DNA from 2 places in the Alcanivorax sp. NBRC 102024 genome. Region 2 is predicted to be linked to the other one. Evidence: predicted binding sites of a transcription regulator. Region 2 holds the regulator's gene; the other holds the start of a gene.
What was found. The regulator sigma-54, encoded in region 2, starts transcription at its own class of promoters, with help from an activator protein. The targets are predictions, from matches to a motif close to TGGCACNNNNNTTGCTNT.
Positions count from the first base shown of each region.

Region 1: a site for sigma-54 is predicted at 1,320-1,337, ahead of A0251_RS13965 (TorF family putative porin). Genes of this name have one in related genera too.

Region 1 covers NZ_BDAS01000009.1:125,016-132,092, forward strand. Annotated here, with positions in the region: gene A0251_RS13955 (M14 family zinc carboxypeptidase) at 1-593, shown strand, start outside; gene A0251_RS13960 (hypothetical protein) at 724-1,194, shown strand; gene A0251_RS13965 (TorF family putative porin) at 1,412-2,086, shown strand; gene A0251_RS13970 (endonuclease/exonuclease/phosphatase family protein) at 2,237-3,175, opposite strand; gene A0251_RS13975 (hypothetical protein) at 3,440-3,847, opposite strand; gene A0251_RS13980 (hypothetical protein) at 3,860-5,092, opposite strand; gene A0251_RS13985 (copper chaperone PCu(A)C) at 5,176-5,622, opposite strand; gene A0251_RS13990 (SCO family protein) at 5,603-6,181, opposite strand; gene miaB (tRNA (N6-isopentenyl adenosine(37)-C2)-methylthiotransferase MiaB) at 6,276-7,077, shown strand, end outside.
Region 2 covers NZ_BDAS01000005.1:96,436-103,512, reverse strand. Annotated here, with positions in the region: gene A0251_RS09930 (KpsF/GutQ family sugar-phosphate isomerase) at 1-736, shown strand, start outside; gene A0251_RS09925 (HAD family hydrolase) at 737-1,240, shown strand; gene lptC (LPS export ABC transporter periplasmic protein LptC) at 1,237-1,794, shown strand; gene lptA (lipopolysaccharide transport periplasmic protein LptA) at 1,769-2,335, shown strand; gene lptB (LPS export ABC transporter ATP-binding protein) at 2,332-3,057, shown strand; gene A0251_RS09905 (RNA polymerase factor sigma-54) at 3,320-4,786, shown strand; gene hpf (ribosome hibernation-promoting factor, HPF/YfiA family) at 4,825-5,124, shown strand; gene ptsN (PTS IIA-like nitrogen regulatory protein PtsN) at 5,141-5,614, shown strand; gene rapZ (RNase adapter RapZ) at 5,718-6,569, shown strand; gene A0251_RS09885 (HPr family phosphocarrier protein) at 6,585-6,854, shown strand; gene mgtE (magnesium transporter) at 6,955-7,077, shown strand, end outside.

The DNA of each region.
Region 1 (7,077 bases), on a different contig from region 2:
ACCTGCCCTGGTATCGGGGAAAAAGTGGTGCCCCCATGGAAGCGGAAGCCCAGGCGTTGGTGCGCGTGGTTCGGGAAAAACTGATGCCAGCTCCCTTTGCCATGAGCGTGGATTGCCACAGCGGCTTTGGTCGTCGGGACCGTATCTGGTGCTGCTACGCCCGCAGTCATCGCCCTATTCCCCACATCGGTGAGGTGTACCGGCTCAAACAACACTTCGAAGACACCTATCCCCATCATCACCCCTACCTGATCGAGCCCCAGTCGGTGAACTACACCACCCATGGCGATCTCTGGGATTATCTCTACGACGATGCCCAGGATCGGGCACCGCAACACACCTTCCTGCCCTTTACCCTGGAAATGGGCTCCTGGCTCTGGGTGCGCAAGAATCCCCGGCAGATGCTGGATTTCTTTGGCTATTTCAACCCGGTCATCGGCCACCGGCACCACCGGGTATTGCGCCAGCACCTGCCCCTGTTCGAGTTTCTCACCGCCATGACCGCCAACGCCGGCAACTGGTTACCCTCCAACCGGGAAAAACCTGCACTGACCCGGGAGGCGATCAGCCACTGGTTCGGTGACACACACTGATCCCATCGTTACTGTTGCCCCCTCGCTGGGCTCGCTGGCAATTCATGGCCCCGACCTTGCAACAGAAACCCCATTGGGTCTGCCGTCCGGCTGACATACACTTTGCCAAACGCCCTGATAAGGACACATCATGAAAGCCCTGATTTTCGCCCCTCTGGCCCTGCTGGCCGGTTGTCAGCATCTCAATTACCAGGAACCCACCGCTGGCGAGACCGCCCAGGTTACCTTCACCAGCAACGATACCGCCGCCCAGCCCGTCGTCTGTGTGCCCGGCAAGGGCTTCCAATCCACCGACTATGCCCTGTCGCAAAGCCCGATCAGCGGTGGTGCACTGGACGAACTGCTGGAAACCATGAAGAAAAGCCCGGAGGTCACAACAACGGTCGAGGCGGCCCCCGCCACCCGCATTGGCGTGATCTACAATCGACGCCAGGCGGACAACAGCCGGGACCGCTGTCGTGTCGCCCTGCAGTTTTCTCCCCAGGCCGGTGGCGAGTACCAGGCGCACTTTGTCTACGACAAGGGTCAGTGCGGTCTGTCATTAAAGGATGCCGCTGGCAACAGCGTCGATGCGGTGCAAACTGACTGGCAGTGCCCATAACGGGCGCACCAATGCGGTGCGCGGCACCAATTTCGCGCACCGCATTCTCTGTTTCCCCTTTGTGAAACCCGCTTTTTTCCCCCCAACAATCATCAAGCCACTGTTTTTTATCAACAAAAAATAGTTGGCACGCTCTCTGCAATATCTAATGCGAGCCGAAAAGGCGGTGCGTCACCAGCGCACATTGAACGAATTAGACTTGTTAAGAGGGTTGCACATGAAAAACGTATTTGGTCTGAAGAAAACCGTTTTGGCCGCTTCCATCGTCGCTGCCAGCCTGGCTCCGGCCATCGCTGCTGCTGAAGTCAGTGGTACCCTGGGTGCGTCCAGCCAGTACTTGTGGCGTGGTCAGCAGCTGACTGACGGTGCTGCGGTATACGGTAGCGTTGACTACTCCCACACGTCCGGTCTGTACGCTGGTGCCTGGGCCTCTTCTGAAACCGACGACACCGAGTACGACCTGTACGCCGGTTTCGGTGGTGAGTTCGAAGGTCTGAGCTACGACATCAGCTACATCGACTACAACTACACCGCTGGCGGCACCGCAGGTGACAACCCTGCATCCGGTGCTGACTTCCAGGAAGTTCACCTGGGCGTTGGCTTTGCCGGCCTGAGCGCTGATGCTTACATCGGTGTGGGTAATTCCGGCAAGGGTGGCGATGAAGACTACGAAAGCGACTACTTCGCTGTGGGTTACGGCTACGACAAGTACTCCGCCACCGTGGGCTTCTATGACTTTGAAGCTGACGACAGTGACTACACTCACTTGGATCTGAGCTACGCCGTTACCGATCAGTTCACCTTCACCCTGTCCAAGATCGTTGATCAGGAAGAAGACGACACCTACGACGACGATCTGGTGATGAGCGTTTCCTACGAGTTCGCACTGTAAGCACCAAGAACACGGGCGGCGCATGCCGCCCACTGTTTAACGCCGCGGGGCTCTCCCTGGTCCTCGCAAACACGCAAGCAACCCCGCGGCGTCTTTTTCGTTTCCACGGAACATCCGTTACGCTCCAGGCAACACGCCAGACCTGCCGTTTTATCTCCCCCCAGTAAAGTACACGACCACCGCATCATGATCAGACACTGGCGTCACGCCCTGACTGCCGTACAAGCTGTGATAGCGACCCGCATTACCCCGGGTTACCGCCGTTCTGGAGACTGCCTTTTTCGCCTCCCGTGACACCCAGATATGGTCCAGCGCCTGTGGCTGGCAACGATAACGAAAGCTGTAGCGCTCCGGTTCCGGCATAAGCTGCCACAGATTGAACAGACCGGATTCCGCAAAACGCGCATAGCTGGCAGAGAGCCGCCCGGCATCCCAGGTGCTGTTGAAGTCACCGGCGACAATGAGCGGTCCATCCTGCTTAGTGACCCAGTTGGCCAGCAACGCCGCCTGGCTCTGCCTTTTTTCCTGGACCTGCGCTTTTTGCAGACCTCGCGCACTGCGCAGGTGCACCACAACCAGCTGCAACTGCCGAGGCGCATGCACCGTCACGTGCAAGGGCGGACGGGAAAACAGTGCGTGGTTGTGAAAGTCCTGCTCCGCAAACAGGCTTTTCGCCGAGGCAATCTGCACCGGCTGACGATAGAGCAGGCCCACATCCATGCCGGAGGGATCATTGCCCTCTTTCAGAACGACGCGGTATCGCCAACCGTACCGGGCAAGTCGCTCTACCAGCGCCGCCAGTAATTGACGGTTTTCCACTTCCTGAACAGCCAGCATATGGGGCGCCCGCAAGGGGCCGGCGATGAAATCTGCCAGCGCCTCTAATCGCCTCTCCAGCACAGCAGAAGAAAGCGGTTTATCCAGATGGCTGTCTTTGCGGATATCACGAAGCCGCCACAGGTTCAGCGTCGCCAGATTCCATTCATTTTCTGCCGGAGCGGGTACACCACGGGCGGGAGCCAGGCCTCGACAATCCGCCCACAGGCTCACAGGAACAAGAAGCAGGTAGACGATCAGTAAATAGCGCATTGACGCAGTTTATGAGGTGTCGACAAAGCACAGCAGAGGCGAAGTCTCAAACATGGGTAGGAAAGAGGACCGACCGCTGCAGGGGGATCTCTGTCATTTTGGCGCTGGCTTGCCCCGGAGTTTCTTCCGGATAACAGGGCCCCGACTGTAAACCCCTGACCGCCGCCAATAGCGTAGGGTGCCACTGAGCCCGGGGCGGATACGACCATAAAAAAAGCCCGCCGATGAGGCGGGCAAGGGGTCTGTGAACAACAACAGAAAACGTCAGGGCCGGAACACCACCTTCAGGTCCGGGGTTACCTGTGAGGCATCCAGGTAGCCAACAAAATTCCGGTTACTGCCTACCAGCATAACCATCTCCTGTTCACTGGAGACTTCCCTGGGCGGCATGCCCCGGCCGGTAAAAATCATTCGTGCCCAGTAGCTTTTCATCTGCTCCGCACTCTTGCCGAGCACCTGCTGGTAAAACGCCTCCCGGGCGTCGCCTCGCGATGGCAAATCCAGCGGCTTCACCGAGACACCGGAAACCCGACGGGCCTGGCCATTGAAGATCTGCCGGACTTCATCCTGTGTCAGCGCCCCAAGACTGCTGTTGGCAGACACCACCACCACCGGGTCCGCCTGAACGGTGGTTGCCAGCATCAGGAGCAATGAGAACATTATTCTTTTCATGATCATTCCTCCTTAAAAAACCAGATCGGCACTGAGACGAATCACTGTGGCGTGGTCATCCTCAAGCGGTGCACCCTCGGTAACAAAGAAACCGGAAGTGCTTACCTCACTATCGGAAAAATCGTAGTAGTAGCTGACTTCCCCTTTCAGGGCGATGGCCTCACTGAGGGAGTAGCGCAAACCGCCAGTCCAGCTTTTCTGCTGCTCTGCCAGACCGTTATTCAGGGCAGCGGGAAGGCTGCGATCCAGATCACGGGGATTCACTTCGGCCCAGGTCACCATGGGCATCCATTTGCCGAGATATTTGCCGACGGTGACGTAGCCGCTCTCGCTGCTGGGATACCAGTTGCCAAAATCCAGTCGCGCTTTTTCTGCGGAAAAGAACCAGCTGCCATCATCGTATTGCAGGCCCAGGCCGGCAAAATAGGTGTACACCTCATCAAAGGACAGGCCCAGGACCGGGGGGACACCGGCGGCTGCCAGATCATCCTGGCTGACTGACACATCCGCGGCACTGTAGGCCGCTCTCAGCGTCCAGTTACGCCAGTAGCTGGTGAAGTTCAGGCCGCTCAGATCGTCGGCCTGAAACTGGGCGTTGGCCACACGGTCTCCCCCGTCCACGGTACTGGATCCCCAGAACCCGGAAAGGCGATGCGAAACCGGCCCGGTGGTAAAACGCCAGGAAGCCTCCACCGCCTCCATGGTTTTTACCGGTGCCAGCTGATACACCTCCGCGGGCAGGCTGACCCACGGGTAGGCATAGCCCACATCGATGTATTGGGAGTGCATGTAGAACGGCGCCACGATGCGCCCGGCTTTCACGCTGACAGCGTCACTGAACTGGTAATCCAGATAGGCCCACTGCAATTCCGCATTGAATTCGTCAGCGCCGGACGCAAACAGCTGAACCACGGCCTCTGCCCGGTCGCTGAGCCTGGCGTTGAACTGGACCCCGGCACGGGTCAGGGAATCATGGCTCCAGGTGTCATCGGCGCCATCGATATAGCTGGCAGAGCCCGAGGTCGTCTCCAGCTCCGCCCGGGACACGCCGGCGGACAGGAAGCCGTTGATGCGGATCCGGTCTGCGGCATCGTCCAGGGTATTGTCGAATTGTTGTTTTTCGAGCTGTTCCAGGCGCTGCTCATAATCCAGCAGCCGCTGCTGGAGATCACTTTCCGGAGTCTGGGCCCAGAGTGGGCTTGCACTCAGGGTGGCACCCAGCATCGCGGATAATGCCTTTTTCATAGGTTCCCCATGCTTTTATAGTCGTTCCGGTTATGCAAAAACTACGAATAAAGCATGGGATTATCCGCAAAACGGAACCCGGTTCAACCGTCAGTTTGGGACTGGCGTATAACCGGGAAGCCAGTGCAGGCATCTTTCCCGCCTTTCAGGTGAAAACAGATCTCCACCGTTTCTCCGGGGGCCGGCACCTCGGTGAGCTTCATCAGCATCAGGTGCTTGCCTCCCGGCGCCAGGCTGACACTCTCTCTCGCCGGGATTTCCAGGTGGTGTAGATGCACCATCCGGCGACTGCCATCACCGGTACTTTCCATGTCATGCAGCATGGTGTGACCGGCGGCCGGGGTACTCACGCCGGTGATGGTCACGGGCTCCTCCCCGTCATTGTTCAGGGTCACATACCCCGCCATGGCCGGCGAAACCGGGGGCACTGCACGCAGCCAGGGGTCGCTGAAGGTCAGCTCCGCGTGGGCAGGCACCGCAAGGGCAAGCACCGCTGCCACCAGGGCGAATTTAAAGCAGGCTCTTGGCATCTTTTACCACCTCATCAATCGTGAAATCCGCCGGGTACAGTTTGCGCACCCGACCCTGGTCGTCCAGCAGGTAAATATAGTCACTGTGGGTGAACAGATAATCCTGTTCTTGCTGATCCTTGATGAACACCACGCCGTACTGTTTGGCCACCTGGCGGATCTCCTCCAGACTGCCGGTGAGGCCGATGATGTTCGCCTTGAACCAGGGCAGGTATTCCTTAAGATGCGCTGCCGTATCACGCTCTGGATCAAAAGTGATGAAGACCGGCTGGACCTGATCCGCCTCCCCGGCTTCTTGCAGCTGCCGGTACACCTGGGCGACCCGGGCCAATACCGCCGGGCAGATATCCGGACAGTGGGTGTAGCCAAAAAACAGGATCGTTACCTTACCGTTGAGCGCTGCCTGACTGAAAGGCTCGCCGTTCTGGTCAGTCAGTGTAAACTCACCCCCCAGCCGGGTATTCACAGGCAAGTCACTTTCCTGCTTGCCACAGCCGGCCAGCAGAAAGGCCAGTAGCAGAGGCAGGAGATACGGTAGAAGGTACGGCAGTTTTCGCATGATCTCTCCGGTTGGTATAATCCGCGCCCATTTTGACGCTATTCGAGGGTTAGGCAAGCCAAAGCGGCTGACAACCCAATGATGGAGGTGCCCCTTGGCACGCAAGCTTTTTATTCAGACCCACGGCTGCCAGATGAACGAGTACGACTCCACCCGCATGGTGGACCTGCTCGAATCCAGCCATGGCCTGGAGCCCACCGACAATCCGGAAGAAGCGGACGTATTGCTGCTCAACACCTGTTCGATCCGGGAAAAAGCCCAGGAAAAGGTGTTTCACCAGCTGGGTCGCTGGAAAAAGCTCAAGGATGCCAAGCCGGACATGGTGATCGCGGTCGGTGGCTGCGTCGCCAGTCAGGAAGGCGATGCCATCCGTGACCGGGCCCCCTACGTGGACGTGGTATTCGGTCCACAGACCCTGCATCGTCTGCCCGGCCTCATTACCCAGGCCGCCACCACCCGAAAACTGGCCATCGATGTGACCTTTCCGGAAGTGGAAAAGTTCGACAACCTGCCAGAACCCAGCGTGGATGGCCCCAGCGCCTTTGTATCCATCATGGAAGGCTGCTCCAAGTACTGTACCTTCTGCGTGGTGCCCTATACCCGTGGCGAGGAAGTGAGCCGCCCGGTGCAGCCGGTGCTCCAGGAGATCGAGCATCTGGCGGAAATGGGGGTCCGCGAGGTCAACCTGCTGGGCCAGAATGTGAATGCCTACCGGGGGGTCGGCGCTGATGGTGACACCCTGGACCTGGCTGACCTGATCCGGCTGATCCGCGACATCGACGGCATCGATCGCATCCGCTACACCACCAGCCACCCGGTGGAGTTTTCCGATTCGCTGATCCAGGTCTATGAGGACGTGCCGGAACTGGTCAGCCACCTGCACCTGCCGGTGCAGT
Region 2 (7,077 bases):
GGCGTCCCACGGCGACCTGGGCATGATCACCCCGGACGATGTGGTGCTGGCCCTGTCCAACTCCGGAGAAACCGCCGAAGTACTGGCCATCCTCCCGGTCATCAAACGCAAGGGCACCGCCCTGATTGGCATGACCGGCCGGCCACAATCTGCCCTGGCGCAGCTCTCCGATGTGCACCTGACCGTGGCGGTCAGCGAAGAAGCCTGCCCGCACAATCTGGCCCCCACCTCCTCCACCACAGCGGCCCTTGCCATGGGCGATGCCCTGGCCATCGCCCTGCTGGAAGCCCGTGGCTTTACGCCCGAAGATTTCGCCATGAGCCACCCCGGCGGCAGCCTGGGCCGTCGCCTGCTATTGAAGGTGGATGACATCATGCACGCTGGGGAACAACTGCCGGTGGTAGCCAGTGGCGCCTCGCTCAGCGAAGCGCTACTGGAAATGACCCGCAAGGGCCTGGGCATGACAGCCATCACCCGGGAGGACGGTACCCTGGCAGGCATCTTCACTGATGGCGATCTGCGCCGCATGCTGGACCGCAACATCGACATCCGCAAGGCCACCATCGACGAGGTGATGGTGGCCCAGCCAATCACCATTGAACCTGGCCACCTGGCCGCAGAAGCCCTGCAGATCATGGAAAGCCGCAAGATCAACGGCCTGATGGTTTGCGACCAGGACCGCAAGCCACTGGGTGCCTTCAATATGCAGGACCTGCTGCGCGCGGGGGTGGTGTAAATGCCAATGCAACTGTCTTCCATTGATGCCCAGAAACTGCGCCTGATGGCCTTCGATGTGGACGGAGTGATGACCGACGGACGCATCTACTTCAGCCCGGACGGCGAGACCCTCAAAGTCTTTAACACCCTGGACGGCCACGGCTTGAAGAAACTGGCCGCCAGCGGCGTGACCCTGGCCATCATCACAGGCCGCAACACTCCCATGGTGGCCAAACGCGCCGCCGACCTGGGCATTAACCATCTGATTCAGGGCCGCGAGGACAAGGGTGTCGCCCTGGCCGACCTGGCGAACCAGCTGGGTATTGCCGCCAGCGAAACCGGCTATGCCGGCGATGACGAACCAGACGTGAGCGCCCTGGAATGGGCCCAGCTCAGCTTTGCCCCGGCCAATGCCCATGATTGCGCCAAGGCGGCCGCCAACCACATTACCGAACGGCGTGGCGGCGAGGGCGCGGTGCGGGAAATTTGCGACGCCATCCTGACACAGCGGAGCCCGGCATGAAGCGCCAGGGCCTGCTCAGCGCCACCGGTGTCCTGATGCTGGGACTGGTGATGCTGATGACGCTCCACGAGTGGGATGACACTCTCCCCGGGCAGGAGGATGGCATCCTCACGGCACCAGCCATTGTTGCCAAAGACATTACGGCGCGGGCTTTTAGTGAAGAGGACGGCCGTCTCCAGTACTATCTGACCGCCAAAACCCTGACACAGTACGACCATAATCCACTCACGGAGATGCAGGAACCGGAGCTGGAAATGGCCAACGACAAGGGCAGCTGGACCATCGTTAGCGAGCAGGGCGTCGTCAAGGAAAATGGCGACCTGATCGTATTTTCCGGCGACGTGAAAGCCCGGAACCAGCAACAGAAGATTACCCTGGATACCCAGGAGCTGCGCTTTTACAGCGACACCAACATCGCCAGCTCTCCCGACAATGTGGACCTGGAATTTGAATCCGGCACCACCCGCGCGGGAGCGCTGGAGGCCGATCTCGACAAGGGCATCCTGACCCTTGAAAAAGGAGTAAAGAGTGAGTTTGACGCACCGGCTTCTTAGAACCATCGCCCTTGCCGCTGCCCTGCCGGTGACGGCGTTGGCGGCGCCTGCGCAAATGCCCGTGTCTGTCACCGCTGATTCCGGGCGCTTTGAGCAGGACGCTGGCAGCGGCCTGTATCGCGGCAATGTGGAGCTGATACAGGGCAAGCGCAAACTGTTTGCCGATGAAATGCGCCTGTTTACCCGTAATGGCGAACTGACTCGCGTGGAGGCCTCCGGCACCCCGGTACGCATGCAAGAAGGCAAGGACCTGCAGGCCCACGCCAACAACCTGGTCTACGACATCCGCAAACGCACCCTGGTGCTCACCGGTGATGCCTACATTGAACATCTGGGCAACACTTTCGAGGGCGCCCGGGTGGAATACAGCCTGGACTCCAAGCGAGTCGACGCCAGCAGTGAAGGCGACAAGCGAGTGAGACTGGTGATCCCCGCCGAGAACCAGACTCCTGGCACCGAACAAGCCCCACCGGCAGACGACAATGCAAACGGCGAGGCGCCTGTGGCGCCCTCCCCCGAGGCGGAGCCAAACACCCCATGAGCCATTTACGCGCCCACCACCTGGCAAAAAGCTACAAGGGCCGCCGGGTCATCGAAGATGTGTCCCTGGATGTGGAAGCCGGCCAGATCGTCGGCCTGCTCGGGCCCAACGGTGCCGGCAAGACCACCTGCTTCTACATGATCGTAGGCCTGGTGGAAGCCGATGCCGGGCGCATCGACATCAACGACGCAGACATCACCCATCTGCCCATGCATGGTCGCGCCCAGCGCGGCATCGGCTACCTGCCCCAGGAAGCCAGCATCTTCCGCCGCCTGACCGTGGAAGAGAACATCATGGCGATCCTGGAAACCCGCAAGGATCTCAGCAAGGCGGAACGTCACGAGCGCATGGAAAGCCTGCTCAAGGAATTCCATATCACCCACATTCGCGATTCCCTGGGCATGAGCCTGTCCGGCGGCGAACGGCGCCGGGCGGAAATTGCCCGCGGCCTGGCCACGGACCCGGATTTCATTCTGCTGGATGAGCCTTTCGCCGGCGTGGACCCGATTTCCGTGAACGACATCAAGGGCATCATTCGCCACCTGAAAGAGCGCGGTATTGGTGTACTGATCACTGACCACAACGTGCGTGAAACGCTGGATATCTGCGATACCGCCTATATCGTCAGCGCCGGCCATATCATCGCCTCCGGCGATGCAGACACCATTCTGGGCAACCAACAGGTGCGGGATGTGTATCTGGGGGCGGATTTCAGGCTGTAAAAGGCAATTAATAGTTAATAATGAATAATTAATAGCTACGCGACAGCCGATTGCACTGTTTGCAAGCGATTAGGCCGCGCCCAAAGCATGAGCGCGGCCTCTTACCTTGAAAAAAAGACAAGCTATTCCGCGACGTTATTAATTATTCATTATTAACTATTAATTGCCTCCCCTAGCACAGAACCACCATTGGCACAAATATTGCTTGCCTTATAGATAGGCTGTTATTCTCAGGTTTTGGGGACCAATCAGCCTGAGCAGTATGAAGCCAAGCCTACAACTACAAATCGGCCAGCAGCTGACCATGACACCGCAGCTGCAGCAGGCCATTCGCCTCTTGCAGCTGTCCACGCTGGACCTGCGCCAGGAAATTCAGCAGGCAGTAGAAAGCAATCCGTTGCTGGAGCTGGCTGACGATTTTGGCGACGAATCCCTGCCTGACACTGACGAAGACCGTCAGGACGAGCAGGAGCTGGATACCGAACGGGAAGATGCCCTGGAAGAGTTCGTGGACGACGAACCAGGCATTGAAACGGAATGGGACGATGTCTATTCCGGCCAGACCAGCAGCGCCTCCGCCGCCCTTCCCGACGATGCCGACGACTGGCAGCAACGCCATAGTGTGGCCGGCAACCTGCAGGACCACCTGCTCTGGCAACTGAACCTGACTCCCATGAGCGATGTGGACCGCATTATCGCCATGACCATCATCGAATCCCTGGACGATCGCGGCTACCTGACCGTGTCCGTGGACGACATCGTGGCGATGATGAATGCTCAAGAGGACCTGCTCACCGAAGGCGATGAACTGGAAGCCGATGAGGTACTGGCGGTGCAGCATCGCCTGCAGCAATTTGATCCGGTGGGCGTGGCCAGTCTCGATCTGGCCGACTGCCTGCGCGTGCAGCTGCGCCAACTGCCCACGGACACTCCCTTCCTGGAGTATGCCCTGGCCCTGCTGGGGCATCTGGAGCTACTGGAAAAACACGACTATGCCGCCCTGCGGCGGGTCCTGCAGATCAGCGAGGAAAATCTGCTTGATGCCCTCTCCCTGCTGCGCACTCTGGATCCTGCCCCCGGTGAGCAGATCGGGGAAAGCCAGGTGGATTACGCGGTCCCGGACGTGATCGTGCGCCAGCACCAGGGCCACTGGCAGGTGAGCCTGAACGAGGAGGTGCTGCCCAAGGTCAACCTGCAGCAGCAGTACGCCGCCATGGCCCGCAAAGCCGGGGGAGAGGATGGTCAGTACCTGCGCAACTGCGTGCAGGAGGCCAAGTGGTTCATCAAGAGCCTGCAAAGCCGCCACGACACCCTGCTGAAGGTGGCCACCCGTATTGTTGAAGTCCAGCAAGACTTCTTCGATTATGGGGAGGAGGCCATGAAACCCCTGGTTCTGGCCGACATTGCCGATGCCGTCGAGATGCACGAATCGACCATTAGTCGGGTCACCAACCAGAAATACATGATGACACCCCGCGGCGTCTTTGAGCTGAAATATTTCTTCTCAAGTCACGTGGGAACAGACGGCGGCGGTGAGTGTTCCTCCACCGCTATTCGTGCCATTATTAAGAAGCTGGTCGCTGCAGAGAATCCCCGCAAGCCGCTCAGCGACAACAAGCTGGCAAGCTTGCTGAATGAGCAGGGAATCAACGTGGCGCGCCGGACAGTCGCCAAGTACAGAGAGGCGATGAGAATACCGTCATCCAGCGCCCGCAAGCGTTTGGTGTAGGCGCCGGGACGGCCCAAGAGCAGGTAAAGGAGCCAGACATGCAAATTAATATCAGCGGTCATCACCTGGAAATTACCGACGCTTTGCGAGCCTATGTGGGAGACAAGTTTTCCCGTCTTGAACGGCATTTCGACCAGATTACCAGTGTCCAGGTGATTCTTTCCCCGGAACCCAAGACCCACAAGGCGGAATCCACTATCCATATCTCCGGGGCTGACGTCTTCGCCACCGCTGAGGCAGTGGACATGTACGCTGCCATCGACAAGCTGACGGACAAGCTCGACCGCCAGATTCTCAAACACAAGGAAAAGGCCGTCAGCCACAAGCACGGCCACTGACCCCAAAGCGACAATTATGCGAGTTCGCGAACTACTCACCGAAGCACGCACCCATAATCAGGTGCAGGCCAGCAGCAAGAAACAGCTGCTGGACCAGGTTGCGCAGCTGGCTGCGGCCGGCTGCGACAGCCTCAACGAACAGGAGGTCTTCGACGCCCTGGTAGCCCGGGAAAAGCTGGGCTCCACGGGCATCGGCGAAGGCATCGCCATTCCTCACTGTCGTCTCGGTCACTGCCAGCAACCCATCGGGCTGCTGCTGAAACTGTCCACTCCCATCGATTTTGATGCCGTTGACGGTCGCCCCGTGGATCTTGTGTTTGTGTTGCTCGTTCCCCAGGAAAACCCGGAACAGCACCTGAAAACCCTCAGCCACCTGGCCTCCCTGTTCAACGACGACGACTACCGTGCCGAGCTGCGACTCAGCAAGGACAATCACCACCTGTATCACACTGCCGTGGAATCCGAAGCGGAGCTGCGACTGGCATCATGACATTACCCATCAAGCTTTCGGGCATAGTGCGTCAGAGCCACCGCCCCTCCTCTGCTGACCGTGGATGCCTGCGTGTGGTGTATGACAGAGGCGCGGTGCAGCCATGAAACTCACCATCATCAGCGGCCGCTCCGGCTCGGGAAAGACCACGGCCCTGCAGGCCATGGAAGACCAGAACTACTATTGCGTCGACAACCTGCCGGCAGGCATGTTGCCCACTCTTGCAGAGCAGCTGAGCCAGGGAGAGCTGCCCATTGAGCGGGCGGCGGTAGGCATTGATGCCCGCAACCTGCCTACCCAGTTGCTGGCTTTTGACGCCATTCTGGATGCGCTGCATCAGCAGCAGGTCAAGACCGAAATCATTTATCTGGATGCGGACGACAGCACTCTGCTGAAACGCTTCAGTGCCACCCGCCGCCGGCATCCCCTCGGCGCGCAACAGGGCTCACTGGAATCCGCCATCCAGCATGAACGGGAGCTGTTGGCCAACATCCGCTTGCGTGCCGATCTGGTGATCGACAGCAGCAATTACGACGTACACAGCCTTCGCAATCTGATGCGTGAGCGGGTCGCCAATCGCAGCGCCGCCCTCTCCCTTCAGCTTGAGTCCTTCGGATTCAAAAATGGCCTGCCCAATGATGCCGACCTGGTGTTTGATGTACGGGTACTGCCTAACCCCCACTGGCGCGCAGATCTTCGCCCCTTTACCGGGCGCGATGAAGCCATCATCGATTTCCTCAAGGAACACCAGGCCAGCCACGACATGCTGGAGGACATCCATCACTTCGTGAGACGTTGGCTGCCGGCTTTCGCCGAGAGCGACCGCAGCTATGTGACGGTGGCCATTGGCTGTACCGGCGGTCGCCATCGCTCGGTGTTTATCACCGAGCAACTGGCAAAACGGCTGCGTGATGAGGGCACCACCCTGCAGGTACGCCACCGCGAACTGGATTAAGGCCTCAGCCGCGCAATGATCGAAACAAAACTGGATATCATCAACAAACTCGGGCTTCATGCCCGCGCCGCCGCCAAGGTGGTCAGTGTGGCATCGCGATACGAGAGCCGCATCCACGTTATTCATAACGGCAAACCCATCGATGCCAAAAGCATCATGGGCCTTTTGATGCTGGGCGCCGCCAAAGGCAGCAGCGTGGTTTTCCAGGTGGAAGGCAATGATGAAGCCGCCGCCATGGACGAACTCACCGACCTGTTCGCCCGCCGCTTTGATGAAGAAGAGTAAAAGGCAATGAATAATTAATAATGAATAATTAATAGCGCAGGATTTGGGGTACCATCCAGAGAGTTATTCATTATTCACTATTAACTATTCATTATATTCCATGCCCGCCGATACCAGCCGTAGTCAACAGCACCACAAAGTCATCAACCGCGCCTTGTCCAGCGGCACCTATACGCAGGTGCGACAGTTGTTCAACAATCTCCCCGGTGCGGAAGCGGCGCAT